DNA from 4 places in the Azospira sp. APE16 genome. Region 1 is predicted to be linked to each of the others. Evidence: predicted binding sites of a transcription regulator. Region 1 holds the regulator's gene; each other region holds the start of a gene.
What was found. The regulator sigma-54, encoded in region 1, starts transcription at its own class of promoters, with help from an activator protein. The targets are predictions, from matches to a motif close to TGGCACGCTTNCTGCTNA.
Positions count from the first base shown of each region.

Region 2: a site for sigma-54 is predicted at 1,615-1,632, ahead of nifE (nitrogenase iron-molybdenum cofactor biosynthesis protein NifE). Genes of this name have one in related genera too.
Region 3: a site for sigma-54 is predicted at 5,692-5,709, ahead of ACLSSQ_RS06105 (DUF2126 domain-containing protein). Genes of this name have one in related genera too.
Region 4: a site for sigma-54 is predicted at 3,842-3,859, ahead of nifV (homocitrate synthase). Genes of this name have one in related genera too.

Region 1 covers NZ_CP179682.1:177,912-185,099, forward strand. The annotation lists gene recA (recombinase RecA) at 1-549, shown strand, start outside; gene recX (recombination regulator RecX) at 546-1,001, shown strand; gene lptB (LPS export ABC transporter ATP-binding protein) at 1,067-1,813, shown strand; gene ACLSSQ_RS00905 (RNA polymerase factor sigma-54) at 1,880-3,352, shown strand; gene hpf (ribosome hibernation-promoting factor, HPF/YfiA family) at 3,367-3,687, shown strand; gene ptsN (PTS IIA-like nitrogen regulatory protein PtsN) at 3,843-4,328, shown strand; gene hprK (HPr(Ser) kinase/phosphatase) at 4,297-5,232, shown strand; gene ACLSSQ_RS00925 (PsiF family protein) at 5,278-5,592, shown strand; gene ACLSSQ_RS00930 (hypothetical protein) at 5,717-6,388, shown strand; gene ACLSSQ_RS00935 (hypothetical protein) at 6,405-7,188, shown strand, end outside.
Region 2 covers NZ_CP179682.1:322,909-330,096, reverse strand. The annotation lists gene ACLSSQ_RS01695 (YeeE/YedE family protein) at 1-740, opposite strand, end outside; gene queC (7-cyano-7-deazaguanine synthase QueC) at 740-1,429, opposite strand; gene nifE (nitrogenase iron-molybdenum cofactor biosynthesis protein NifE) at 1,670-3,127, shown strand; gene nifN (nitrogenase iron-molybdenum cofactor biosynthesis protein NifN) at 3,120-4,505, shown strand; gene nifX (nitrogen fixation protein NifX) at 4,528-4,956, shown strand; gene ACLSSQ_RS01670 (NifX-associated nitrogen fixation protein) at 4,949-5,419, shown strand; gene ACLSSQ_RS01665 (CCE_0567 family metalloprotein) at 5,574-5,771, shown strand; gene ACLSSQ_RS01660 (hypothetical protein) at 5,780-6,160, shown strand; gene fdxB (ferredoxin III, nif-specific) at 6,182-6,481, shown strand; gene ACLSSQ_RS01650 (nitrogen fixation protein NifQ) at 6,507-6,932, shown strand; gene ACLSSQ_RS01645 (tetratricopeptide repeat protein) at 6,900-7,188, opposite strand, start outside.
Region 3 covers NZ_CP179682.1:1,226,920-1,234,107, forward strand. The annotation lists gene ACLSSQ_RS06075 (methyl-accepting chemotaxis protein) at 1-968, opposite strand, end outside; gene ACLSSQ_RS06080 (circularly permuted type 2 ATP-grasp protein) at 1,213-2,628, shown strand; gene ACLSSQ_RS06085 (alpha-E domain-containing protein) at 2,765-3,709, shown strand; gene ACLSSQ_RS06090 (proteasome-type protease) at 3,786-4,514, shown strand; gene ACLSSQ_RS06095 (hypothetical protein) at 4,585-5,052, opposite strand; gene ACLSSQ_RS06100 (ProQ/FINO family protein) at 5,067-5,489, opposite strand; gene ACLSSQ_RS06105 (DUF2126 domain-containing protein) at 5,743-7,188, shown strand, end outside.
Region 4 covers NZ_CP179682.1:296,785-303,972, reverse strand. The annotation lists gene ACLSSQ_RS01545 (FAD-dependent oxidoreductase) at 1-363, opposite strand, end outside; gene ACLSSQ_RS01540 (electron transfer flavoprotein subunit alpha/FixB family protein) at 376-1,458, opposite strand; gene ACLSSQ_RS01535 (electron transfer flavoprotein subunit beta/FixA family protein) at 1,480-2,325, opposite strand; gene nifW (nitrogenase stabilizing/protective protein NifW) at 2,318-2,650, opposite strand; gene nifV (homocitrate synthase) at 2,665-3,819, opposite strand; gene ACLSSQ_RS01520 (AEC family transporter) at 4,031-4,906, opposite strand; gene hslU (ATP-dependent protease ATPase subunit HslU) at 5,018-6,355, opposite strand; gene hslV (ATP-dependent protease subunit HslV) at 6,363-6,899, opposite strand; gene ACLSSQ_RS01505 (STAS domain-containing protein) at 6,974-7,188, opposite strand, start outside.

The DNA of each region.
Region 1 (7,188 bases):
ATGGGCGATTCCATGATGGGCCTGCACGCCCGCCTGATGAGCCAGGCCCTGCGCAAGCTCACCGCCAACATCAAGAAGACCAACACCCTGGTCATCTTCATCAACCAGATCCGCATGAAGATCGGGGTGATGTTCGGTTCCCCGGAAACCACCACCGGCGGCAACGCGCTCAAGTTCTACGCCTCCGTGCGCCTGGATATCCGCCGTATCGGCGGCATCAAGAAGGGTGACGAGGTGATCGGCAACGAAACCCGCGTCAAGGTGGTGAAGAACAAGGTCTCCCCGCCCTTCCGCGAAGCCCTGTTCGACATCCTCTACGGCGAAGGCATCTCCCGCGAGGGCGAGATCATCGAACTGGGGGTGGCCAACAAGCTGATCGAGAAGTCCGGCGCCTGGTACTCCTACAAGGGCGAGAAAATCGGCCAGGGCAAGGACAACTCCCGGGAATTCCTCAAGGCCAACCCGGCCATTGCCCAGGAAATCGAAGGCAAGATCCGGGAAGCCCTGGGCGTGGCCAACCCCGCCCCGGCGGCCGCTGCCGGGGAATGACCCCGAGCCTGCGCCAGCGGGCCCTGGGGCTGCTGGCGCGGCGGGAGTACAGCCGGGCCGAACTGGCCCGCAAGCTGGCGCCCCACGCAGAATCCGAGGCTGAGCTGCAGACCCTGCTGGACGACCTGGCGGCCCGCCGCCAGCTTTCCGATGCCCGCTATGCCAGTGAAAGGGTCGCCATCCGCGCCCGCCGCTACGGCGATGCCCGGCTGGCTCAGGAACTGCGGCAGAAGGGCGTGGCCGAGGAAACCGTCGCCGCGGCCCTGGCCCAGGGCGGCAGCGAGCTGGAACGGGCGCGCCAGGTGTGGCAGAAGAAATTCGCCGCCCTGCCCGCCGATCTGGCCGAGCGGGCCAAACAGACCCGCTTTCTCCTCAGCCGCGGCTTTGCCGCCGCCACCGTCCGCCAGGTGCTGCAGGGCGGCTGGGACGACGAGTCCGGCAGCGACTGGTAGAACCCCCGGGCGACACCTCTGGCACAATGCCTTTACGCCCCCGCATTCATAGAATCCGATAGCCCATGTCCGAGCAGAACCCCGACCTCATCGCCAAGCTTTCCGCCAACAACCTGAAAAAGCGCTACAAGTCCCGCACCGTGGTGCATGACGTGTCCTTCGAGGTGGGCAGCGGTGAGGTGGTGGGCCTGCTGGGCCCCAACGGTGCCGGCAAGACCACCTGTTTCTACATGATCGTCGGGCTGGTGCCCTCCGACGGCGGCTCCATCCAGCTGCAGAATCAGGAAGTGACCCACTTTCCCATCCACAAGCGGGCCCATCTGGGCATTTCCTACCTGCCCCAGGAGGCCTCCGTCTTCCGCAAGCTCAACGTGGAGGAGAACATCCGTGCCGTGCTGGAACTGCAGAAGCTGCCCAAGCACGAGATCGACCTGCGCCTGGAGGAACTGCTGGAAGAGCTGCACATCGGCCACATCCGCGCTTCCAATGCCGCCGCCCTGTCCGGTGGCGAGCGCCGCCGGGTGGAAATCGCCCGGGCCCTGGCTACCTCTCCCCGTTTCATCCTGCTGGATGAGCCCTTCGCCGGCGTGGACCCCATCGCCGTGCTGGAAATCCAGAAGATCATCCGTTTCCTCAAGGACCGCAGCATCGGCGTGCTCATCACCGACCACAACGTGCGTGAGACCCTGGGCATCTGCGACCGGGCCTACATCATCAATGAGGGCCGGGTGCTGGCGTCTGGCCGCCCGGATGAGATCGTTTATAATGAAGACGTCCGAAAAGTATATCTGGGCGAGAGCTTCCGTCTCTGACGAGCCCAGTCTCCGAGTCTTTCCCTCAACCCGCTCATTGCCGCCGGCCCCTTCGGCCCCGGGTCCATGAAACCAACCCTCCAACTCAAACTCTCGCAGCACCTGGCCCTGACGCCACAGCTGCAGCAGTCCATCCGGCTGCTGCAACTGTCGACGCTCGAGCTGGAGCAGGAGTTGGAGAAGTATCTGCTGGAAAACCCCCTGCTGGAGCGCGAGGACGAGAACTACGAGCCCTCCTACAGCGGGAGCGAAGGCGAATACGCCGGCAGCACGGCCGAGGCCGCTGCTGAGAGCCCGGGGGATGGCGGCGAGTCCAGCGAGGGGGCCGACAGCCACGGTCCCGAGGAAGTGCGGGAAGAGCCCCGGGACAGCCTGGGCGAAGGCGAGGACTGGTTTGCCGAAGGCAGCTACCCTTCCGCCTCCCGCGACGAGGACGAGGATTCCGACTTCCAGGAAGTGCAGGCCGCCAACACCTCCCTGCGCGACCACCTCAACTGGCAGCTGGGCCTGATGCAGCTCTCCGAGCGGGACCGGCAGCTGGTCAGCTTCCTGATCGAGGCGCTGGACGAGGACGGCTACCTGACCCAGCCCCTGGAGGAGCTGCAGGAAGCCCTGCCGGAAGAGCTGGAAATCGACCTGGACGACCTGCAGATCGCCCTGCGCCACCTGCAGCACCTGGACCCGACCGGTGTCGGCGCCCGCACTCCGGGCGAATGCCTGGCCCTGCAGCTGGAAGCCCTGCCGGCCGACGAGGTGCGGGACCAGGCCCTGAAGCTGGTGCGCCATCACCTGGAACTGCTGGCCGGCCGGGACTTCACCAAGCTGAAGAAGCTGCTGGGCTGCGACGACGAGCGCCTGCGCGCCGTCACCAACCTGGTAAAGAGCCTCAACCCCCGGCCCGGCGCCCAGTACGCGCCCCTGGATGCCCGCTACATCACCCCGGACGTGGTGGTGAAGAAGGTGCGCAACCAGTGGACCGCCAGCATCAATCCGGACGCCTACCCGCGCCTGCGCATCAACCGGCTCTACGCCGAGATCCTCTCCAAGCAGCGCGGCTCCAGCCTCTCCGGCCAGCTGCAGGAGGCCCGCTGGCTGATCAAGAACGTGCAGCAGCGTTTCGACACCATCCTGCGCGTGTCCCAGGCCATCCTGGACCGCCAGCGCCAGTTCTTCGAACACGGCGAGGTGGCCATGCGTCCCCTGGTACTGCGGGAAATCGCCGAAACCCTGGGCCTGCACGAATCCACCGTCTCCCGGGTGACCACCCAGAAATACATGGCCACCCCCCGGGGCATTTTCGAACTCAAGTATTTCTTCGGCAGCCACGTGGCCACGGATACGGGGGGCGCCTGTTCGGCCACCGCCATCCGGGCCCTGATCAAGCAGCTGGTGGCGGCCGAAGACCCCAAAAAACCCCTTTCGGACAGTCAAATATCCGAAATTCTTGGCCAACAAGGCATTGTTGTGGCGCGTCGAACCATTGCAAAATACAGAGAAGCGCTCAACATTTCGCCGGCCAACCTACGCAAGTCCATCTAAAAAAGGAGCGAGCCATGAACCTGCACATCACCGGACATCACCTGGAAGTCACCCCGGCGATCCGCGACTACGTCACTGCCAAGCTGGAGCGGGTTACGCGTCACTTCGACAGCGTCATCGACGTCAACGTCATCCTCACCGTGGAAAAGCTGAAGCAGAAGGCTGAAGTCACCGTGCGCGTGCCCGGCAAGGACATCCACGTGGATGCCGAGGATGCCGACCTGTATGCCGCCGTGGACACCCTGATCGACAAGCTGGACCGCCAGGTGCAGAAGTACAAGCAGAAGGCCCAGGATCACCACCGCGACACCATCAAGAATCACATCGAAGAGTGATCTGATTCCCTCTCCGGGACTGGGACGAAAGGCATAGGCGGCGGGGTCGTTTTCCGTTATGATCCCGCCACTTTTCGCCTGGTATCCTGCCTGAATCCCAGTCTCCAACCGGCCCTGCCGCCGCCATCCCGCTGTTCGGGGAAGGTTCCCGCCCCATGGATCTGATCGCCAAACTCCTCCCTCCCGCCCACATCCTGCTGGACCTCGAAGCCAGCAGCAAGAAGCGGGCATTCGAGCAGGCCGGACTGCTGTTCGAGAACAACCTGGGCATCGCCCGGGCCACGGTTTTCGACAGCCTCTTCGCCCGGGAAAAACTGGGTTCCACCGGCCTCGGCCAGGGGGTTGCCATTCCCCACGGCCGCATCAAGGGGCTCAAGGATGCCGCCGGCGCCTTCATGCGCCTGTCCGTCCCGGTGCCTTTCGATTCCCCCGACGGCAAGCCCGTCGGCCTGATGTTCGTGCTGCTGGTGCCGGAACAGGCTACCGAGCAGCATCTGCAGATTCTTTCCGAGCTGGCCCAGCGTTTCTCCGACCGGGCCTTCCGCGAGGCCCTGGGCGCCTGCGACAACACCGACGACGCCCACCGCCTGTTCACCGACTGGGGGAACCATGCGGCAAATCTCCATCAGCCAGCTGTTTGAGGACCACCAGGACAAGCTGTCCCTGACCTGGGTCGCGGCCCAGGGTGCCGAACGCTCCATCGAGATCCGGGAGCGGGGCAACTACGGCGCCGACGTGGTCGGCCACCTCAACCTGATCCACCCGGAACGCCTGCAGGTCATCGGTGCCGCCGAGTACCAGTGGCTGAGCCGGGTCAATCCGGAGCGCCTCAAGGCGCAGATGAACGAAATCTTCGCCGCCCAGCCCCCCGCCGTCATCGTCGCCGAGGGCCTGGAAGTGCTGCCGGCGGTGCTGGAGGGCTGCGAGAGCACTGGTACCCCCCTGTTCACCACCGCCAAACCCTGCTCGGCCGTGATCGACCTGCTGCGCATCTACCTGTCCCGCCGCCTGGCGGACACGGTGTCGGTGCACGGCGTCTTCATGGACGTGCTGGGCATGGGCGTCCTCATTACTGGCGATTCCGGCGTCGGCAAGTCCGAACTGGCCCTGGAGCTGATTTCTCGGGGCCACGGCCTGGTCGCCGACGACGTGGTGGAACTGGCCCGCATCGCCCCCGCCACCATCGAGGGCCGCTGCCCGGGCATGCTGCGGGACTTCCTCGAAGTGCGGGGCCTGGGCCTGCTCAACATCCGCACCATCTTCGGCGAGACCGCCTCCCGGCGGAAAATGAAGCTCAAGCTGATCGTGCACCTGCAGAAGCCGGTAGCCGGGGTGGATGCGCCGCGCCTGCCCCTGGATGCCCAGACCCAGGAGATCCTCGGCGTGGCCGTGCGCAAGGTGGTCATTCCGGTGGCCGCCGGGCGCAACCTGGCGGTGCTGCTGGAGGCGGCGGTGCGCAACAGCATCCTGCAGCTGCGCGGCATCGACAACATGCAGGAATTCATCACCCGGCAGCAGAAGCTGCTGCTTGACGACGATATTTGACGAACGCATAGTGGTAAGCCCTGCCTGACCACTGACGGAGACACCATGAAAAAGATGCTGCTAGCCCTGTGTTCCCTGGCCTGTATCGGCCTGGCTCCCGTTGCCGGCGCCGCCGACGCGGCCAAAGCGCCGACGCCCCAGCAGGAGCGCATGAAAAACTGCAACAAGGAAGCCGGCGAGAAGGGCCTCAAAGGTGACGAGCGCAAGGGCTTTATGAAGACCTGCCTCTCCGGCAAGACCGCCGACGCTCCCGCCGCCAATGCGGAGTGCCAGTCCAAGGCCGCGGAGAAGAAGCTGGCCGGTGCCGCCAAGGCCTCCTTCATCAAGAAGTGCGAAGCCGACAGCCAGGCTGCCAAGTAAGCCCGGGGCGGACTTCCCGCAAAAATGCCAGCCGATTGAAGGCTGGCATTTTTTTTGACAGAATGGCCTGCCCCATTCCACCTGCCCCGGCGTTGATGCCGGGGACTTTCCCTGGAGCCCCGAGATGAAGCCTGCCCCCCTGCGTGCCGCTTCCCGCCTGCTCTGCTGCGGCCTGCTGCTGGCGGCAACCGGCGGCGCCCGGGCCTTCAGTTTTGCCGAGGACGAGAAGCAGGGTGCTGCCGAGGAGGAGGGCCGCCGCGGCCGCATCGCCCAGCATCTGGCCGTTCCCTGCAAGGCGGCATTGCGCAACCAGGGCATCCTGGTGGCCCTGGCCGACCAGACGGCCGACGGCTACCAGCTGCAGGGCAGCAAATACGGCCGCCATGCCGCCGTGATCAACCAAAAGCTGAAGGCCCTGGGCCTGAAGACCTACACCGCCGAGGAGCAGCGGGCCCGCATCGCCCAGGCCGAGATGGAGGCCTATTTCCGCAACGACCCGGATGCGGCCCTGGCCGCTTCCAGCAAGCTGGGCGCCGCCTTCGTGCTCAAGGGCGGGGTTTCCACCCGCACCGCCTACAACCCGGTGGTGCGCCTGCCCGAGGTCTATGTGACCATGCATTTCACCCTGGCGGCGGCGGACGGCCGCACCATTTCCACCGCCACGGCCAAGGCCGAGTCCTATTCCGGCAGCGACACCGCCGGCATGGCCCTGGAGCTGGTCCATGAGCAGGCCGAGGAGGTCGTGGCCAAGCTCTACAACGATTACTGCCGGGCTGCCGGCAAACCAAAAAAATAAACCTACGGAGTCTTCCATGCGTCAGTACATCGCCCCCATTGCCCTGGCCCTGGCCTGCGCCGGTTCGGCCCATGCCCAGCCGGTTTTCGACAGCCCGTCGCCCACCGCCGGCAGCGACACCTCCAAGCAGGCCAACGAAATGGCCGACAAGGCCATGTACAAGCCGGTGGAGTACGCCAATGCGGCGAAGAAGGGTCCGGCCCTGGTGGTCATCCCGGGCGAAGTGAAGTCCAACAACGCCTCCTTCACCCAGAAGTACGGCCCCAACAACATCGCCGACTACGCCGAACTGGAACTGGGCAAGGCCAACTTCAAGATCCTCGAACGTTCCGACATGGGCCCCCTGCTCAACGAGTTCACCCTGGCCTACACCATGGGCGACCCCAGCGCCGCCCGCAAGCTGCTGCAGAAGGGCAAGTTCAAGACCACCAAGTACGTGGTCAAGTTCGACATCCTCAAGGCCGAGCAGGTGGCCCAGGCCCAGCAGGGCTTCGACGGCCGTGCCGTGGGCAAGCTGCTGGGCGTCTTCGGCGCCTTCTCCGGCTCCATGGGCGGGGCCCAGGCCGGGGCCGTCGGCGAGACGGTGGTCGGTTCGGTGCAGACCCAGGAAAACACCGGGGTGTGGATCATCGGCATGCGCTACAAGATCATCGACGCCAACACCACCGAACAGGTGGCCACCGGCTATACCGAAGAGAAAATGGAACTGGGAGCCAAGGGCTCGTCGGTGATGGGCGTTTCCTCCGGCGCCTCCGGCGGCCTCACCCTGGACAGCATGGTGCAGCGCCTGGTGCAGAAGA
Region 2 (7,188 bases), 140 kb from region 1:
TCCATGCGGCCGCTGTTGGTGCCGAGAAAGGCCGGCTGCAGGGTGTCGGGATGTTCGGCGACGAAGGCCAGATGGCCGCTGAGGAACCAGCCGCCCACCACGGCGGCGCCGATGGCCAGACCGCCGAGGATGTACTCGGCCTGGCGGAAGTCGGCGCGCAGCAGAGGCGCCGCCAGCAGCAGGCCGCCGACACTGCCGGCCACCAGGGCCGACGCCGTGGCCGGCGGCAGGCCCAGGAGAGGCTGCAGCAGCCGGGGCAGGTCCTGGCCCGGGGCGGACAGATCCACGGCCAGGACATCCAGCAGGCCGACCCGCAGCAGGGCCGGCAGTCCCTTAAGGGTGGCCAGGGCGGTGAGGCCCATGACCAGGAACACCACCAGGGATTTGAGATTGCCGCCCCCCAGGCGCACCAGGGTCTTGGCGCCGCAGCCCGAGGCCAGCACCATGCCGATACCGAACAGCAGGCCGCCCATCAGGTGGGACGCCCACAGCAGGCGGGGGGCGGTGTAGATGGAATTGGCCACGTCGATGAGGCCCGCCAGCTGCAGGCCGGCAGTACCCAGCACCGCCGTGCCCATGGCCAGCAGCCACATGCCCATGCGGTTCCAGTCCCCCATGTTCACGATGTCGGACACCGCGCCCATGGTGCAGAAGCAGGTGCGCTGGGCGACGGCGCCAAAGAGGCCGCCGAGGCCGGCGGCCAGCCACAGCAGGGGCGGCAGATCGGGCAGGCTATCCATCAGGCGCTACGGTAGGGCGTGGGATCGGCCAGGCCGGCGGCGCGGAAGCCTTCGGCCCGCAGGCGGCAGGAATCGCAGACGCCGCAGGCCCGGCCCTCGTCGTCGGCCTGGTAGCAGGAGACGGTGATGCCGTAATCGACACCGAGGGCGGTGCCGCGCTGGACGATCTGGGCCTTGGTGAGGTCGATCAGGGGCGCATGCACATGCAGCTCGGCCCCTTCCACCCCGGCCTTGGTGGCCAGATTGGCCATGCGTTCGAAGGCGGCGATGAATTCGGGGCGGCAGTCCGGGTAGCCGGAATAATCCACGGCGTTCACGCCGACGAATATGTCCTTGGCCCCCAGCACCTCGGCCCAGGCCAGGGCGAAGGAGAGCATGACGGTGTTGCGGGCCGGCACATAGGTGACGGGGATGCCGCCGGCCTGGACGCCCTCGACGGGCACGGCAATGGAACTGTCGGTGAGGGCGGAGCCGCCGAACTGGCCGATATCCAGGCGCACCACGCGGTGCTCCTTGGCGCCGAGGGCAGCCGCCACCCGGGCGGCGGCCTGCAGCTCGGCCTTGTGACGCTGGCCGTAGTCGAAGGACAGGCAGTAGGGGGCAAAGCCTTCGCTCTTGGCGATGGCCAGGCAGGTGGCGGAGTCCAGGCCGCCGGAAAGCAGGACGATGGCAGGGCGAATGTCAGTCATAGGCGGGCAAATATACCGCGAGCGGGGGCCGGTATAAAGGCTGGCCCCCGGTCCGGCCGGGCTGGTGCCAAGTGCAACAAGAAGCGCCCCGGGGCTGTCGCGAAACCGACAGGAAGACGCCCCACGACGCCGCCACGGCCCTGACGAGGCAGCAAAAACAAGCACTTTGGGGCAGTGCCGGGCACTGGCACCAAACCTGCTACTTAAGGCTCACAAAAGAAAAATTGTAGGAGAGCCGACATGAGCGCATTGCAACAGAAGGTGGCCAGTGTCCTGGAAGAGCCGGGTTGCGCCACCAACCAGGCCAAGGGCGAGAAGGAACGCAAGGCGGGCTGCAAGAAGCAGCTCACGCCGGGCGCCGCTGCCGGCGGCTGTGCCTTCGACGGGGCCAAGATCGCCCTGCAGCCCATCGTGGACGTGGCCCATCTGGTGCACGGCCCCATCGCCTGCGAAGGCAATTCCTGGGATTCGCGCCATACCCTCTCCTCCGGCTCCCATATCTACCGCACCGGCTTCACCACCGACATGAACGAGATGGACGTGGTGTACGGCGGCGAGAAGAAGCTCTATCGGGCCATCAAGGAAATCATCGACAAGTACGACCCGCCCGCCGTCTTCGTCTACCAGACCTGCCTGCCGGCCATGATCGGCGACGACATCGAGGCGGTGTGCAAGGCCGCCGCCGCCAAGTTCGGCAAGCCGGTGATCCCGGTGAATGCCCCCGGCTTCGTCGGCAGCAAGAACCTGGGCAACAAGCTGGGCGGCGAGGCCCTGCTGGACTACGTCATCGGCACCCGGGAGCCCGAGTACACCACCCCCTGCGACATCAACCTGATCGGCGAATACAACGTGGTGGGGGAGTTGTGGCAGGTGAAGTCCCTCTTCGACGAACTGGGCATCCGCATCCTCGCCACCATCTCCGGCGACGGCCGCTACAACGACATCGCCACGGCCCACAAGGCGAGGGCGGCCATCATGCTGTGCTCCCAGGCCCTCATCAACGTGGCCCGCAAGATGGAGGAGCGCTACGGCATCCCCTTCTTCGAGGGCAGCTTCTACGGCGTCTCCGACATGTCCGACGCCCTGAGGAAGATCAGCGCCCTGCTGGTGCGCCAGGGCGGCCCGGCGGATTTGCCGGAACGGGCCGAGGCCCTCATCGCCCGGGAGGAAGCCAAGGCCTGGGCCCGGCTGGAGCCCTACAAGGCCCGGCTCAAGGGGAAACGGGTGCTGCTGTTCACCGGCGGCGTGAAGTCCTGGTCCGTGGTCTCGGCCCTGCAGGAAGTGGGCATGGAAATCGTCGGCACCTCGATGCGCAAGACCACCGCCAACGACCGGGAGAAGGTGAAGGAAATCATGGGCACCGATGCCCACATGTTCGACGAGCTGCCGCCCCGGGAGATGTACCGGATGCTCAGGGACTCCCAGGCCGACGTGATGCTCTCCGGCGGCCGCTCCCAGTTCGTGGCGCTGAAGGCCAAGACCCCCTGGGTGGAGATCAACCAGGAACGGCACCACGCCCTGGCCGGCTACGACGGCATCGTCAATTTGGTGGATGAGATCGACAAGGCCCTCTACAACCCGGTGTGGCAGCAGGTACGCCAGCCGGCCCCCTGGGAGCGGCCCGACTGGGAACAGGACCTCGAAGAATGGCAGTCCTGTAGTCAGGAAGAATGCGCAGGCGAGGTGTGCCATGGCTGAGGTCAAGCACAGCAGGAAGGCCTGCGCCGTCAATCCGCTGAAAATGAGCCAGCCCATCGGCGCCGCCCTGGCCTTCCTCGGCATGGACCAGGCCCTGCCTCTGCTGCACGGCTCCCAGGGCTGCACCGCCTTCGGCCTGGTGCTCTTCGTCAAACACTTCCGCGAGACCATTCCCCTGCAGACCACGGCCATGAACGAGGTCACCACCATCCTCGGCGGCCTGGAGAATGTGGAGCAGGCCCTGGTGAATATCCACAAGCGGGCCGCCCCGGCCCTGGTGGGCCTCATCTCCACCGGCATCACCGAGGCCAAGGGCGACGATGTGGACGGCTTCCTCCAGCTGATCCGGCAGAAGCACCCGGAACTGGCGGACATGGAGGTGGTGTTCGTCTCCACTCCGGACTTCGCCGGCGCCTTCCAGGACGGCTGGGGCAAGGCGGTGCTGCGCATGGTGGAGACCATCGCCAAACCGTCGAATGTGCGCCGCCCCTGGCAGGTGAATATCCTGCCCGGCTGCCACCTCACCCCCGGCGACATCGAGGAGGTGAAGGAGATGGTCGAAGCCTTCGGCCTCACCCCGGTGGTGCTGCCCGACCTCTCCGGCTCCATGGACGGCCACATTCCCGAGACCTTCCTGCCCACCACCCTGGGCGGCACCCGGCTCGACGAACTGCGCAGCATGGGCGAGTCGGCCTACACCCTGGTGATCGGCGAACAGGGCCGGGCGGCGGCGGCAAAGCTGAAGGACATCGCCGGCGTGCCCTACGCCGTCTTCGACCGGCTCACCGGTCTGAAGCCCTGCGACGATTTCCTGGCCCTGCTCTCCCGCATCGCCAACACCGAGGTGCCGCCCCGCTTCAAGCGCCAGCGCAGCCAGCTGCTGGACGCCATGCTGGACGGCCACTTCCACTTCGGCAAAAAGAAGGTGGCGGTGGCCGCCGAGCCGGACCTGCTGTACGCCCTCACCACCTTCCTCACGGAAATGGGGGCGGAAATCCAGGTGGCCGTCACCAGCACCGAATCCCCGCTCCTCAACCGGGTGCCGGCGGACGAAGTGCTGATCGGCGACCTGGAAGACTTCGAGCAGGGCGCCGTCGGCGCCGACCTGCTCATCACCCATGCCCACGGCCGCCAGGCGGCGGCGCGGCTGGGCATCCCCTTCTGGCGCTCCGGCCTGCCCACCTTCGACCGCCTCGGCGCGGCCCACAAGGTGAGCGTGGGCTACCGGGGTACCCGGAACCTGATTTTCGAGGTGGGCAATGTCTTCATTGAAAACCTGCACGAAGCCGTCCCCGACGATTTCCGGCCGACCGCCGAACCCGCCGCCAGCTGCGGCACCTGCTGCGCGCACGGTGCGGCGGCTGTCGCTTGTCACTGAATCAACCAAGGAAGGTGCCGCCATGAGCAAACCGCTGAAAGTCGCATTCGCCACCGAGGACCTGCAACAGGTGGACGCCCACTTCGGCTGGGCCCGCAACATCGCCATCTACGACATCACCGCCGACAGCTCGGCCCTGGCCACCGTGGTCCGCTTCGAGGGAGACCTGAAGGAGGACGGCACCGAGGACAAGCTGGGAGCCAAGCTGGAAGCCATCCAGGACTGCGCCATCGTGTACGTGGCCGCCATTGGCGGCTCGGCGGCGGCCCGGGTGGTGAACATGAAGATCCACCCGGTGAAGGTGCCCAATCCGGAACCCATCACCGCCATCATCGGCAAGCTGCAGGCCGTGCTCAAGGCCACCCCGCCGCCCTGGCTGCGCAAGGCCCTGATGAAGGATCAGGAACGCAATTTCGACGACGCCCTGGAAGAGGAAAAATCCCATGTCTGATTCAGCTGTCTGCGCAACTTTTGCCATTGCCGACTCCCCCTTCCTCTCCGAGCTGGTCAAGCAGCTGCGTTCCCAGGACAGCTACGGCCACTGGGACGGCAAGAGCGATGTGGAAGTGGTGGGTCCCTACGTGCTGGACAAGGAGGCCCGCAAGGCCATCCCCATCATCGACGACCCGGACCCGGAAGTGCTGTGGCGCCTGGAGCTGTACTACAACGCCATCGGCCTGGCCATCGAGCGCCAGAGCAAGGTGATGTGCGCCCCCATGATCAAGATGAGCCACGAGGGCTTCGGCCGCGTGGTGCTCATCGCCGGCCGCCTGGTTGTGTTCAACAAGTACCACCGGGACGTGCACCGCTTCGGCTTCGATTCCCTGGAAGCCCTGGCCGAACAGGGCGACAAGATCGTCAACGAAGCGGTGGCCATGATCGCCCGCTTTGGCGAGGTGGCGAATTACGGTTGAAAGGCTTTAGCCACAGAGGACACAGAGAGCACAGAGAAATTCCGGGCAGTAGCGGCGGCAATACGGATCGTCAAAACCCCCGGCGTTTCCGCTGCGATGTTATCCCCTCTGTGATCTCTGTGCCCTCTGTGGCAACGATTTAAGGAATCCCCCCATGAGCGACAACCCCGAAGAACTGAAGGCCCAGATCAAGAAGCTCTCGGCCCAGGCCATGACCTGGAAGATGAACCTGCACGACCTCTCGGAGGAGCTGCCGGTGAACTGGGAAAACATCATGGAAACGGCCCAGAAGACCCACGACGCCTACGCCGCCCTCACCGCGGCGCGGCAGCGCCTGGCCGAGCTGGGCTAGGAGGAATCGTGGAACGCCTGCCCGACCTGACCCGGGACGAGACCTCCTGGCGCCGCGAATGGCAACGCTACCTGCCGGCGGACTACCGGCGGCGTACCGCGGTGCCCATCCGCTTCGAGCGGGAGGCCGACCTCCAGGCTGGCGGCGTGCGGGTCATGGGCTTCGACCGCTGGGGCGAGAACTGCTTCTACCACCACGTCTATGAAGTGCCCGCCCCCATCGTGGACGACGAGGAAGGCGCCTTCCAGGAAGCCCGCTGCTACGGCCAGTCGGTGTTCGCCTGGCGCCTCGCGGGCAACTGGCTGGTGTGCACCCGAGAGCACGGCGCCGCCGGCGCCTGCCGCCCGGAGCGGCGCCACTACGCCCTGGCCGCCACCCTGCCCCGCTGAATTTTTCTACAAGGAGCCATCATGTCTGTCTTCAGCGTCACCCTGCCCTCCGGTGTGGAGTGGATTCCCAACTTCGTGCAAAGCATCGACGACGAAAAGTGCATCGGCTGCGGCCGCTGCTTCAAGACCTGCGGCCGGGACGTGCTCTCCCTCATGGCCATGGACGACGAGGGCGAGCTGATCGCCATCGACGACGGCGACGACGACGAGTACGAGAAAAAGGTCATGACCGTGGCCCACCCGGAAAACTGCGTCGGCTGCGAGGCCTGTGCCCGCAATTGTTCCAAGAAGTGCATCAGCCACGCCCCGGCCAAGGCCTGAACCCGTTCCACCCCGAGCCGCCGCCATGGACGCCGCCCACTACCTGGCCCTGATGGACCTGGGCCGTCTCGCCCGCCTGCCCCGGGCGCGGGACGACGAGTACGAGGACCTGCTGGCCCTCCTGCTCGACCATGGCAGCGGACCGGAGAGTCGGCCCCTGGCCGCCGCCGTGGCCAAGGGCTGCCTCGGCGACAACCACCTGTGGCAGGACCTGGGCCTGCCCCACCGGCAGGCCCTGTCGGACCTGCTACGGGAACACTTTCCCCGGCTTTTCGCGCGCAACACGGGCAATATGCGCTGGAAGAAGTTCTTCTACCTGCAACTGTGCGAACAGGCCGAGATCCGCGCCTGCCGCGCTCCCTCCTGCGGCGTCTGCGCCCATCTGGCCGAGTGCTTCGGCAACGAGGACGGGCCGGCCCTAGGCACCCTCTCCGTGAGCGCCCACCTCTAGGGCAGGGGCCCCGCTGTCAGGAGTTGCACCGGCAGCCCAGGCCGCCAGTTCCCCGGCCACCCGGGCCACCACCTCGTCCCAGTCGCCCCGCCGCTCCTGGCGGAACAGGCGCATCACCCCCGGATACCAGGGCGAGTCCTGGCGCCCATCAAGCCAGCGCCAGTCGGTCTTGTAGCGGGGCAGCAGCAGCCAGCAGGGCACGCCCAGGGCCGCCGCCAGATGGGCCACCGCCGTATCCACCGCAATCACCAGATCC
Region 3 (7,188 bases), 1.0 Mb from region 1:
TCGGAAATGTGGCTGGAACTGACCGTCAGCTGTTCAATGGCGGCGGCCATGGAGGAGGTGGCATCGGCCTGGGCACCGGTGGTGTCGGCCAGCTGGCTGGAGGCGGAGCTGATCGCCTGGGAGTTGCTGGCCAGGGTTTCCGCGTCCTGGCGGATTTCGGTGAGCATCTGGCGCAGGGAGAGCACCATCTGGCTCAGGGCATGGAGCAGGCTGCCGGGCTGGGTCTGGCCGATGGCCGCATGCAGGTTGCCGCCGGCCACCTGCTGCATGATGGCCGTGGCGGCGGCAGGTTCGCCGCCGATCTGCTTGAGCACGCTGCGGGTCACCAGGTAGCAGATGCTGCCGATCAGGGCCAGCACCACCAGGGCCAGCAGGCCCTGGTAGATCAGGGTTTGCTGGAACTCCCGGTCCACTTCGTCGATATAGACGCCGGTGCCGATGATCCAGTCCCAGGCCGGGAATTTCTGGGCGTAGAGCACCTTGGGATACATGGTGGGATCGCCCGCCTTCTTGACGAACTGGGTGTCCATGTAGGTGGTGGCCTGGTTCTGCAGCAGGCTTGCCAGTTCCCGGATGATCAGCTTGCCGCTGCCGTCCTTCACCTGGTCGCCCATGGGCTTGCCTTCCCATTCCGGCTTCAGGGCATGCATGACGCTGATGCCGTCGGGGGTCCAGATGTAGAAATAGTCGCTCTTGCCGTCGGGGCCGTTGAAGCGGATCTGCCGCACGGCCGCCTTGGCGTGGGCCTGGGCCTCGTCGCGGCTGAGGTTGCCGGCGGCTTCCTGGCTTTGATAGTAGGCGACCACGTTGTAGGCGCCCTGGGTAATGGCGCGAATCTGGCCTTTTCTCTCATCCAGCATGAGGGAGCGGGTATTGAAGGCGGCGATGGCCGCCAGTGCCAGGACCCCCAGGAGCGCCACCAGCACCACCGCCAGGAGTCGGGTACGCAGGGAAAGTTGATCAAGCATGGGATTGTCCAAACTATATGAAACATGAAGTGCGCATTATATTTCCGCCACCAGCCATGCTGTGAAGGAAATCACACTTTTCTGCTTCAAATTGGTGCGCCCGCTTCTGCCCATGGTGCATGGTGGCACCGTTTTCTGGCGCCGCTTCCGCCAATTCCCCGGAAGTCCTTTAAGGATCAAGCGATTATGATCCTGGCACAACCCCTGCTATTTGATTGTCGCCCTTCCTCATGGCGCGACCATCATGAACAAGCCCAGCTTCTTCGACGAAATGAACGGTGCCGACGGCGCCGTCCGCTCCCACTACCAGACCTACCGGCGCTGGCTTTCCGAAACCCCTGACGAACGCATCGCCCGCAAGCGGGCCGAGGCCGACATCGCCTTCCGCCGCGTCGGCATCACCTTCGCCGTCTATGGCGAGGAGGCCGGCACCGAGCGGCTGATCCCCTTCGACATCATTCCCCGGGTCATCCCGGCAGATGAGTGGAAGGCCCTCAAGGCCGGCCTCAAGCAGCGGGTCAAGGCTCTCAACCTGTTCCTCCACGACATCTACCACGACCAGGAAATCCTCAAGGCTGGGCGTATTCCCCGGGAGCAGGTGGAGGGCAACGCCCAGTTCCGTCCCATCATGCGCGGGGTGGACGTGCCGGCCGGCATCTATGCCCACATCGCCGGCGTGGACCTGGTGCGGGCCGGGGCCGGCGAGTTCTACGTGCTGGAAGACAACCTGCGGGTCCCCTCCGGCGTCTCCTACATGCTGGAAGACCGCAAGATGATGATGCGGCTCTTCCCCGAGCTGTTCTCCAAGCACAAGGTGGCCCCGGTGGAGCATTACCCGGACCTACTGCTGGAGACCCTGCGGGCCTCCGCTCCCAACGGCGTCTCCGATCCCACCGTGGTGGTGCTGACCCCGGGGGCCTACAACAGCGCCTACTTCGAGCACACCTTCCTGGCCCAGCAGATGGGGGTGGAACTGGTGGAGGGGCGGGACCTTTTCGTCGATAACGACACGGTCTACATGCGCACCACCCAGGGCCCCCAGCGGGTGGACGTGATCTACCGCCGCATCGACGACGACTTCATCGACCCCCAGGTCTTCCGTGCCGATTCCATGCTCGGCGTGCCCGGCATCCTGCAGGCCTACCGGGCCGGCAAGGTGACCCTGGCCAATGCGGTGGGCACCGGGGTGGCCGACGACAAGTCCATCTACCCCTATGTGCCGGAGATGGTGCGCTTCTACCTGGGGGAGGAGCCTATCCTCAACAACGTGCCCACCTACATGTGCCGCAAGCCCGACGACCTGGCCTACACCCTGGCCCACCTGCCGGAACTGGTGGTGAAGGAAGTCCATGGCGCCGGCGGCTACGGCATGCTGGTGGGGCCGGCCTCCACCCAGGCCGAGATCGAGGACTTCCGCCGGCGTCTTGTCGCCAACCCGGAAAAGTACATCGCCCAGCCCACCCTGGCCCTCTCCACCTGCCCCACCTTCGTTGAATCGGGCGTGGCGCCACGCCACATCGACCTGCGCCCCTTCGTCCTCTCCGGCAAGGAAGTGACCATGGTCCCCGGTGGCCTCACCCGGGTGGCCCTGCAGGAAGGCTCCCTGGTGGTGAACTCCTCCCAGGGCGGCGGCACCAAGGACACCTGGGTGCTGGAATGAAAAGCTTTGCCACAGAGGGCACAGAGAACACAGAGAAAATGCGATTGCATGACCAAGCCAATTTTTCTAGGCAAGGCCTATCTGCTGCGAGCTTGTCCCTCTGTGTCCTCTGTGGCTAATAAATAAGGAGCCGCATATGCTCAGTCGTACCGCCGATCACCTCTACTGGATGGCCCGCTACATCGAGCGGGCCGAGAACCTGGCCCGCCTGCTGGACGTCACCTACCAGATGTCCCTGGTGCCCCAGTCGCCGGAAGCGGCGAACCAGAACTGGAACGCCATCATCGTCCTCAACAGCCTGGAAGAGCCCTTCGCCAAGGCCTACGGCGAGCCCAGTGCGGAAAACGTGCTGCGCTTCATGGTGCGGGACGAAAGCAACTTCTCCTCCATCTACAGCTGCCTGCGGGCGGCCCGGGAAAACGCCCACGCCGTGCGCGGCACCCTTACCACGGAAATGTGGGAGACCATCAACGCCGCCTGGATCGACCTGCGGGCCCAGAGCTTCGAGCAGATCATGGCCGGCGGCATCACCGAGTTCTTCGAATGGGTCAAGCTGCGCTCGGCCCTGACCCGGGGCGTCACCTTTGGCACCCTGCTGCAGGACGAGGCGGCCCACTTCATCCGCATGGGCGGCCTCCTGGAGCGGGCCGACAACACGGCCCGCATCCTGGACGTGAAATACCACTTCCTGCAGCCCAACGGTGAAGGGGAGGAGGGCGGCGTCACCGACTTCTACCAGTGGGGCGCCCTGCTGCGCTCCCTTTCCGCCTTCGAGGTGTACCGCAAGGTGTACCGGGACGTCATCACCCCGGCCCGGGTGGCGGAGCTGCTGATCCTGCGCATGGACATGCCCCGTTCCCTGCACCACTGCCTGGACAAGGTGAATCACCTGCTGGGCCTGGTGGGCAACCGCCAGTCCAGCGAGACCCTGCGCCGGGCCGGCCTGCTGCATTCGCGCCTGCACTACGGCCGCATCGACGACGTGCTGGAGGATGGCCTGCACGAGTACCTGACCGAGTTCATGGACGACATCTACGACCTGGGCAACCGCATCTCCCAGGACTTCCTGGTGCCGGCCTGAGGCGCACCAGTCGGGGAGGCGCCGGCGGCAGCTGCCGCCGGCCTTTTTTCACCATCATAAAAACAGCGACGACAACATGACTTACTGCGTGGCAATGCGGCTCGATGCCGGCCTGGTCTTCCTTTCCGATTCCCGCACCAACGCCGGGGTGGACCACATCAACACCTTCCGCAAGATGACCGTGTGGGAGCGCCCGGGGGAGCGCATGCTGGTGCTGATGACCTCGGGCAATCTCTCCATCAGCCAGTCCGTGGTCAATGTGCTGAACGAGCACCTGGCGGCCACTGACAAGCCCAATCTCTACAACGCCCCCAACCTGTTCGAGGCGGCGCGCCTGGTGGGCGACGCCCTGCGCGAAGTGCACCAGCGGGATGCTGCGGCCCTCAAGGAATTCGGCGTCGATTTCGCCGCCGCCTTCATCCTCGGCGGCCACATCCACGGCGAGGAGCCGCGCCTGTTCCAGATCTACGCCGCCGGCAACTTCATCGAGGCGACCCACGATACGCCCTATTTCCAGATCGGCGAATCCAAGTACGGCAAGCCCATCATCGACCGGGTGGTGAAAAAGGCCACCAGCCTGGAGGAGGCCTCCAAATGCGCCCTCATCTCCATGGATTCCACCATCCGCTCCAACCTCTCCGTGGGCCTGCCTCTGGACCTGCTGGTCTACGAGAGGGGGGACTTCAAGGTCACCCACCAGATCAAGATCGGCGCCGACGATCCCTACTTCAACCAGATTCGCACCCAATGGGGCGAACGCCTGCGCCAGGTCTTCGCCGAACTGCCCGACCCGGCCTGGGATTAAGGCCGGGAGCGGCTCGGCAGGCAACAAAAAAGGCGCCCGCGGGCGCCTTTTGCTTGGGCCGGGAAACGGCTCAGGGCTTGTTCACTTCCACCGCCGGATAGACGTAGGAGAACTTCTCGTTGCCCTTGAACAGTTCCAGGACGAAGGGCTGGGCCAGCTGGTAGAGGTCCAGGCGGGTGTAGTCCTGGCCCGGCACGGCGCCGCCGTTGAGCAGGGAGGTCTCGATGTTGTAGGCGATGGCGTAGAACTCGTCGGCCAGGTCCAGGGCGCCCATCAGGTCGGCGGCACCCAGCAGGCGCTGGGGCGCGGCGCTCTTGGTCGCCGGCTTGGCGGCAGCAACGGGCTTGGTGGCGGGCTTGGTGCTGGCGGCCGGCTTGGCGACGACCGGCTTCGCTGCCGGCTTGGCCACGGGCTTGGCGGCAACTTTGGCCACGGGTTTGGCTGCGGGCTTCGCTGCCGGTTTTACGGCGGCTTTGGCGACGGGCTTGCTGGCGGGCTTGGCGGCGGTGGCGGCTTTGACGGGGGCTTTGGTGGCCATGGCGGTTTTCCTGTTTATTTGCGGCCGAATTTTTCGGCCAGGGCGGTGAGCTTGGCGGCGCGCTGGGCTTCCGCCTTCTTGGCATCTTCTTCGGCCTTCTTGGCGGCGGCTTCGGCGCGGCGTTGTTCGGCCTGTTTCTTGAAGCGTTCCTTCAGCACTTCGGCGGCGTGCTGGCGGTGTTCCTCGGCCACCTCGCCGGCGGCGTTGCCCTGCAGGTCGTGGCGCTGGGTGGCCTTCTCCATGTTCTTCAGGTAGCGGACCGAGTTGGTGTGGCGGAACAGGCTCACCTTCAGCAGCTTGGGGTCGATTTCCGGATACAGGGCGGCCAGTTGCTGGTTGATGCCGATGGCCAGGGGCAGGTGGTCGCGGAAAACCTGGAATTTTTCGCTCAGTTCGGCGAGGAATTCGCGGGGCGTGCTGAAGGCGGGAGAGGTCATCTGGGTGTTGGGTTGAAATGCGGAAGGGTGGGAGGTTATCACGCAGGGAAAATGCTGCAACTGGGCTGTAACAGGGGGCTGGGGCTCCCGTTCCTGGTGCGCCCGGGGCGGGCGTGCTCCGGGATGGTGCGGATGATGGCTGGCGGCCGGCCCGGGGCCCAGTATCCATGCGCCTCTCCAGGGGGTGACCCGTCCTGGGGCATGGCCCGTCTCTTGCTAAATCCGGCTATCGCCCATCGCCCGGAGCCGCCCCGTGTCCATCCACGTCGCGCTGAACCACGTCACCCATTACCGCTACGACCGGCCCATCGCCCTGGGGCCCCAGGTGATCCGGCTGCGTCCGGCGCCCCACAGCCGCACCCCCATCCTCTCCTATTCCCTCAAGGTGATGCCGGGGGAACACTTCATCAACTGGCAGCAGGATCCCCAGGCCAACTGGCTGGCCCGCCTGGTGTTCCCGGAGAAGACCCGGGAGTTCCGGGTGGAGGTGGATCTGGTGGCCCAGATGTCGGTCATCAATCCCTTCGACTTCTTCCTCGAACCCTATGCGGAGGAGGTGCCCTTCGCCTACGAGGCCTGGCAGCGGCACGAGCTGGCGCCCTATCTGTACACCCTGCCGGCGACGCCGAAATTCCAGGCGTATCTGGCTTCCATCTCCCGGGAGAAGTGCCGCAGCGTGGATTTCCTGGTGGCCCTCAACGCCCGCCTGGCCCGGGACATTTCCTACCTGATCCGCCTCGAGCCCGGGGTGCAGACGCCGGAAGAGACCCTGGCCAAGGGCTCCGGCTCCTGCCGCGACTCGGCCTGGCTGCTCTGCCAGCTGCTGCGCCACCTGGGCCTGGCGGCCCGCTTCGTTTCCGGCTACCTGATCCAGCTCACCGCCGACGTCAAATCCCTGGACGGTCCCTCCGGTCCCGCAGCCGATTTCACCGACCTGCACGCCTGGTGCGAGGTGTACCTGCCCGGCGCCGGCTGGATCGGCCTGGACCCCACCTCCGGCCTCTTCGCCGGCGAGGGCCATATTCCCCTGGCCGCCTCCCCCGAGCCTTCCTCGGCGGCGCCCATCAGCGGCGCCCTGGAGCCGTGCGAATGCGAGTTCGGCCACACCATGGGCGTTACCCGCATCTGGGAAGCGCCCCGGGTGACCAAGCCCTACAGCGAGGAACAGTGGTCCCGCATCGAAGCCCTGGGGCAGACGGTGGACAGCGACCTGGCGGCCCGGGACGTGCGCCTGACCATGGGCGGCGAACCCACCTTCGTCTCCATGGACGACCCGGACGGGGCCGAGTGGAACACCGAGGCCCTGGGGCCGAAAAAGCGCCTGCTGGCGGCCGACCTGTTCCACCGCCTGCGGCAGAAGTACGCCCCCCGGGGCTTCATGCATTTCGGCCAGGGCAAGTGGTATCCGGGGGAACAGCTGCCCCGCTGGTCCCTCAACTGCTACTGGCGCCAGGACGGCGAGCCCCTGTGGCAGCGGCCCGAGCTGTACGCCGACGAGTCCCGGGACTACGGCGTCGATGCCGCCCGGGCCGGCGCCTTCCTCGGCGAAGTGGCGCGGCGCCTGGGGTTGGAGGAAAAGCACGTGTTCCCCGCCTACGAGGACGCCTTCTACTACCTGTGGCGGGAGCGGCGCCTGCCGGCCAACGTGGATCCCTTCGACACCCGCCTCGACGATCCCCTGGAGCGGGCGCGCCTGGCC
Region 4 (7,188 bases), 120 kb from region 1:
GCCGACCTCCCGCGCCTTCTTGCTGAACCACTGGTCGAAGTGGGCGCGGATGATGGTGTAGCGGTTGTAGGGCGGCTTGTTGAAGTCCTCGGAGCGGTAGTTGGTGCCGACGTAGGAGTTGTCGTCCAGGATCCACACCCGCTGCTCGATGAGGTGGCGCTCCAGGGGGGCGTCGTCGCGGAAGTCGGGAATGATCTTCTCGATGGCGTCCGAGTAGAGGATGGCGCCCTGCACATTCTTCGAGCCCGGGGTTTCGCCCCGCTCGATCTGCAGCACCTTGAGGCCGCCCTTGGCCAGGGTGTAGGCGGCGGCGTTGCCGGCCATGCCGGCGCCGACCACGATCACGTCAAATTTTTCAGCCATGGTGTTCTCCTGTTAGCCGGCTTTTTTGGCTTGCGCCAGGTGGGCCTTGAAGGCTTCGGTCAGCGCCGGGAGGATGGTCATGGCGTTGCCGACGATGCCGTAGTGGGCGAAGTCGAAAATGGGGGCGTTGGCATCGGTGTTGATGGCGATGATGACGTCGGCCCCGTCCATGCCCACCCGGTGCTGGATGGCGCCGGAGATGCCGGCGGCGATGTACAGCTTGGGTCGCACCGTCTTGCCGGACTGGCCCACCTGGCGGTCCAGCTCGGCCCAGCCGGCCTGCACCACCGGGCGGGAGGCGCCCACCTCGGCCCCCAGGACCTTGGCCAGGTCCCACACCAGCTGGAAGTTCTCCGGCTTCTTCAGGCCCCGGCCGCCGGAGACGATGATGTCGGCGAAGGGTAGGTTGGGCTTGTCCCGGGTGTCGTCGGCGATGAACTCCAGCACCTTGGTGACGATGGAGGTCTCGATCATGGAGAAGGGCACCGTGACGATCTCGCCGCTGCGGCTGCCGTCGGCTTCCGGCATGGCCATCACCCGGGGGCGCACGGTGGCCATCTGGGGCCGGTGGCGCTGGGTCATGATGGTGCAGAGCAGGGAGCCGCCGAAGGTGGGGCGGGTGGAGGCCAGGTTGCGGGTCTCGGTCTCGATCACCAGTTCGGTACAGTCGGCCACCAGGCCGGTGCCCAGGGTGGTGGCCACCGAGCCGGCCAGGTCCCGGCCCAGGGTGGAGGCGCCGAGCATGAGGATTTCCGGCTGGTAGGTGTTCACCAGGTCGGTGAGGGCCTTGGTGTAGGGCTCGTTGCGGTAGTCCTTCAGCACCTCGTCCTGCATCAGGTAGCACTTGTCGGCGCCATAGGTGAAGGCCTCGCCGCAGATGCCGGCACCGCGCTCGCCGGGGCCGCACATGACCACGCCGCACAGCTGCACGCCGAGGGCGTCGGCCAGCTTGCGGCCCTCGCCCAGCAGTTCCCAGGAGACCGGATGCACTTCGCCGCGCTCGCTCTCGACGACTACCCAGACGTGCTTGTAATTGACGAAGCGGGGGTCCAGTTCGACCTTTTTCTTCGCCGGCTTTTTCGGTTGTTCGCTCATGGCTGTTGTCCTCTTCCCTGGTTAACCCGCCCGCTTGGCGATTTCCTTTTCCAGCTTGGGGTGCTGGGTGAACACCTTGGCCAGGAGGGTCACGGCCAGGTTCTTCGGATCGTTGTCCACCGTCTCCACCATCTCGGCCCGCTGGCTGCGGGGGCGGGGGGCGAAGACCTTGCTCACCACGGTGGGGCTACCCTTGAGACCGATCATCTCGGCATCGTCGATGCCGGCCGTTTCCCGGTTCCACACCTTGAGGTCGTAGCGGGCGGCGCGGAACAGGTCGTCCAGGTCGCCGAAGCGCATCTCGTTGGTGCCTTCAAGCATGGTGATGAGGCAGGGGGTAGCGGTCTTCAGCAGCTGCACGCCGCCCTCGGCCCGGCGCTCCACGGTGATTTCCTTCTTCTCCAGGTCCAGGTCCACGATCTTGGAGACGTAGGTCAGCAGCTGGTAGTCGAGGCGCTTGGCGATGCCCGGGCCCACCTGGGCGGTATCGCCGTCGATGGTCTGCTTGCCGGTGAAAATCAGATCCACCGGCATGTTGCCCATGATCTTCTTGATGGTCGTAGCCAGGGCGTAGGAGGTGGCCAGGGTGTCGGAACCGGCGAAGGCCCGGTCGGACACCAGGATGGCGTCGTCGGCGCCGTAGGAAAGGCACTTGCGCAGGGCCGCCTCGGCCATGGGCGGGCCCATGGTGACCACGGTGACGGTGCCGCCGAACCTGTCCTTGAGGCGCAGGGCCTCTTCCAGGGCGAACAGGTCGTAGGGGTTGATGATGGCCGGCACCCCCTGGCGCATGATGGTGTTGGTCACCGGATGCACCCGGATCTGGGCCGAGTCCGGCACCTGCTTGATACAGACGACGCTATGCATGGCTTGCCTCTCCTAGGGAGCGGCGCAGGCTATCCACGGATACCCGCTGCACGCCCTGTTGAAACACTTTGAAAACCTTCTGCTCGATCCCGGAGGAATGAACGAAATCGGTATAGGCCCGGGCCAGCAGCTCCCGGCACTTGATGCGGCTCAGGCCCTCGTTGAGGCCCGCCAGTCCGCCTTCCCGGGCCAGGTACTGGTTGAAGCGCTTGAGGATGTGCAGGCGCGAGACGCTGACCACGGCCGGGTCGTACTCCAGGCCGAAGTAGTCGAGGAATTCCTCGGCGGTGGAGAGCTGCTGCAGTTCGTCCATCAGGGTTTCCATAGGCTTCTCCTTGTTCAGACGACATGCAGCCGGGGGGCCGGACGGCCGCTCCCCTGCATCCCTTCCAGGTAGTAACTCATCAGTTCACGAAAGCCCGGCGGGCGCTTGAAGGCCATGGCGTAGCTGCGCACCCGGGAGAGGATGCGGCGGGCCATGCCCTCGTCGATGTCTATGCCTAAGTCCTTGTAGGCGTGGATCACGGCGGTGGAGCCGGAATGCTTGCCCAGCACGATGCGGTGGCCCTTGCCCACTTCCGCCGGATCGAAGGCCTGGTAGTTGGCCGGGTTCTTGGCCAGGCCATCCACGTGGATGCCGGCCTCGTGGGTGAACACGTTGGCGCCGACGATGCTCTTGTTCACCGCCACCGGCCGGCCGGAAGCCTTGGCCACCAGATCGGAGATGGCCGGCAGCTGGAGGGGATCGACGCCGCTGTCGATGTCGTAGAGATGCCGGAGGGCGATCACCGACTCTTCCAGGGGCGCATTGCCGGCCCGCTCGCCAAGACCGTTCACCGTGGTGTTGATGTGGGTGGCGCCGGCGGTCACCGCGGCCAGGGTGTTGGCGGTGGCCAGCCCCAGGTCGTCATGGGCGTGGATTTCGATTTCCAGGTCGCTGCGGGCCCGCAGGGCGGCGATGCGCTGGTGGGTGATGAAGGGGTCCAGCACCCCCAGGGTGTCGGCAAAGCGGAAACGGCGGGCGCCGGCAGCCTGGGCCGCCTCCATGACCCGGTGCAGGAAGTCCAGGTCGGCCCGGGAGGAATCCTCGCCGCCGACGCACACCTCCAGCCCCGCCGCCCGGGCCTCGGGCACGAAGCGGCGGATGGAATCGAGCACCCAGCGGTGGTCCTTGTTCAGCTTGTGGCGGATCTGCTGGTCGGAAACGGGAATGGAGAGATTGACGATGTGGGCATTGCAGCGCCGCGTCACTTCCAGGTCGGCGGCGCACATGCGGCCCCACACCATCAGCCGGGTGGACAGCCCGAGGCCGGCGATGGCCCGGATCACTTCCTGCTCCTGCTCGCCCATGGCGGGAATGCCCACCTCCATCTCCGGCACCCCGGCCGCCGCCAGGGCCTGGGCAATGGCCAGTTTCTCCGCGGCGGTGAACGCCACCCCGGCGGTCTGTTCGCCGTCGCGCAGGGTGGTGTCGTTGATGGTGATGGTTGTCATGGCATGGCCTCTTGCCGGGGTATCAGCAATAAGGGTGCCAGGGCCGGATTTTTTAAAACAAGCTATTTAAATCATGCGGTTGCTGATTTCAGACAGGGCCCGCAGCGGGGGGAGAGGAATGCGACATTTGTAGGTTTTCGGACAGGGGAAGAGGCCCCTGCCCTGGCCCGAAAACCTGCCGGCCCGGTAGGCCGCTCCCGGACTCGACGGACTAGGGCAACACCAGGGCCAGGGCCAGGGGCAGGAACAGGAGGGCGGCCAGGTTGCCGAGCAGGACGATGGAGGCCACCTGGTCCGGTTCCTGGCGATAGCGTTCGGCGAAGACGTAGTTGAGCACGGCCGGCGGCAGGGCGCCGAAGATCACCAGCAGGGCTTTCTGCTGCCCTTCCAGACCCAAGGCCAGGGCGGTGGCGTAGGCCAGCAGCAGACCCACCAGGGGCCGGGCCAGGGCGCCCCACAGACCGACCCGCACCGCCGACAGGCTGGAGCCGGCCAGACGCACGCCGAGGGAAAAGAGCAGCAGGGGAATGGAGACGTCGCCCAGCATCTTGATGGCCAGCTTCAGGGGCGGCCAGATGGGAATGTGCAGCAGGCTCACCGCCAGGCCAACCAGACTGGCCAGCACCACGGGAATGCGCCACAGGTTGGTCAGGCGGGTGTGGTGGTCGAGCAGCCAGGCGCCGAAGGAGAAGTGCAGCAGGTTGGAGACCATGAACAGCACCACCATGGGGGCCAGGGCCCCGTCGCCGAAGGCCAGTACCGCCAGGGGCAGGCCCAGGTTGCCGCAGTTGTTGAACATCATGGGCGGCACGAAGGTCTTGGGGGCGCTGCCCAGCAGACGGGCCAGGCCCCAGCCGGCGAGGCCGGAGCCGACCACGCCCACCACGGCGCCTACGGCCAGGCCCCAGTTGGCGGCCAGGTCGAAGGATTTGTCGGCCATGGCGGCGAAGACCAGGGCCGGCACGAACACTTCCATGTTGAGCTGGTTGGCAAAGGCCATGTCCGGCTGCTTCTTGCGGCCGTAGAGCCAGCCGAAGAAGACGATGGCGAAGAGGGGAAAGACGATGGCGACGATGCGCAGCAGCATGCCGGCTCCAGGGCGGGGTTCCGGGAGAGTGTAACGGCGGCCCGGGCGGGGCGGCCATCAGGGTTGCCCCTAGGTGGGGGGCGCCGGGGCGGCCTGCCGCCGCCCCGCTTCTTACAGCACGTAGCGGGAGAGGTCCTCGTCCCGGGACAGTTCGCCCAGGCGGGCATCCACGTAGGCGCCGTCCACGGTGAGGGTCTCGGCGCCGGACTTGCCGGCGGTGAAGGAGACTTCCTCCAGCAGCTTTTCCATGACCGTGTACAGGCGGCGGGCACCGATGTTCTCGGTCTTTTCATTGACCGAGTAGGCGATCTCCGCCAGGCGCTTGATGCCGTCGGCGGTGAATTCCAGCTTGAGGCCCTCGGTGCCGAGCAGGGCCTGGTACTGGCGCGTCAGGCAGGCGTCGGTCTGGGTCAGGATCTGCTCGAAATCGGAGACGGAGAGGGAATCCAGTTCCACCCGGATGGGCAGGCGGCCCTGCAGCTCGGGGATCAGGTCCGACGGCTTGGCCAGGTGGAAGGCACCGCTGGCGATGAAGAGGATGTGGTCGGTCTTGACCATGCCGTACTTGGTGGACACGGTGGTGCCTTCCACCAGGGGCAAGAGGTCCCGCTGCACGCCCTGGCGGGAGACGTCGGCGCCGTGGGCGTCGGAGCGGGAGGCGATCTTGTCGATCTCGTCGAGGAAGACGATGCCGTTCTGCTCCACGTTCTTCAGGGCTTCCAGCTTCACTTCCTCGTCATTGACCAGCTTGGCCGCCTCTTCCTCCACCAGCAGCTTCATGGCTTCGGGAATCTTCAGCTTGCGCGACTTCTTGCGGGCCGTGCCCATGCTCTGGAACATGCCCTGGATCTGGCTGGTCAGCTCCTCCATGCCCGGCGGCGCGAAAATTTCCGCCTGCATGCCGGGGGCCGCCACCTCGATGTCGATTTCCTTGTCGTCCAGCTCGCCCTCCCGCAGCTTCTTGCGGAATTTCTGGCGGGTGGTGGAATCCTCGCTGCTACCCTGGTTCTCGTTGAAGAAGCCGGCACCCCGGGCGGGGGGCAGCAGGGCGTCCAGCACCCGGTCTTCGGCTGCGTCTTCGGCCCGGGCCCGCACCCGCTTCATGGCCTGCTCGCGCTGGCCCTTGATGGCGGTCTCCATGAGGTCGCGGATGATGGTGTCCACGTCCCGGCCCACATAGCCCACCTCGGTGAACTTGGTGGCCTCAATCTTGATGAAGGGGGCGTTGGCCAGGCGCGCCAGGCGGCGGGCGATCTCGGTCTTGCCGACGCCGGTGGGGCCGATCATGAGGATATTCTTCGGCGTGATCTCGTGGCGCAGGCCCTCCTCCACCTGAGAGCGGCGCCAGCGGTTGCGCAGGGCGATGGCCACGGCCTTCTTGGCCTGGGCCTGACCGACGATGTGCTTGTCCAGCTCGTGCACGATTTCCTGGGGAGTCATCTGGGTCATGGCGTCCTTACTCCAGGGTCTCGATGGTGAAATTGCGGTTGGTGTAGATGCACAGGTCGCCGGCGATCTCCAGGGACTTGCGCACCACCTCGCCGGGAGCCAGCTCGGTGTTCTCGATCAGGGCCCGGGCGGCAGACTGGGCGTAGGCGCCGCCGGAACCGATGGCGACGATGCCGTACTCCGGTTCCAGCACGTCGCCGTTGCCGGTGATGATGAGGGAGGACTCCCGGTCGGCGACGGAGAGCATGGCCTCCAGCCGGCGCAGGGCCCGGTCGCTGCGCCAGTCCTTGGCCAGTTCCACGGCGGAGCGGACCAGGTTGCCCTGGTGCTTTTCCAGCTTGGCCTCGAAGCGCTCGAAGAGGGTGAAGGCGTCGGCGGTGCCGCCGGCAAAGCCGGCCAGGATGCGGTCGTTGTAGAGGCGGCGCACCTTGCGCGCCGTGGCCTTGACGACGATGTTGCCCAGGGTCACCTGGCCGTCGCCGCCCATGGCGACGGAGGCGCCGCGGCGCACCGAGAGGATGGTGGTGCCGTGATACTGTTCCATGCGGTTTCTTCAGTTCGGGAAAGAAGGGGAAATGCGCTGCCGCCCGTGCCACGGCGGGGCGGCAGGCTGCCAATTCACTTGCGGGCCGGCTCGATGCGGGCCACCGCATTGACCCCCACCACCGCCAGCAGCTCGAACACCAGGCGGTTGGTGTTGCGGATGATGACCGCCTTGCCGGCGGATTTGCAGGGGGTCAGCATATTCACCAGGGCGCCGGCGCTGACGAAGTCGATGCGCACCACGGCGGTGAAATCCAGGACCACCGGGTCCCGGCTTTCGGCGAAATCCT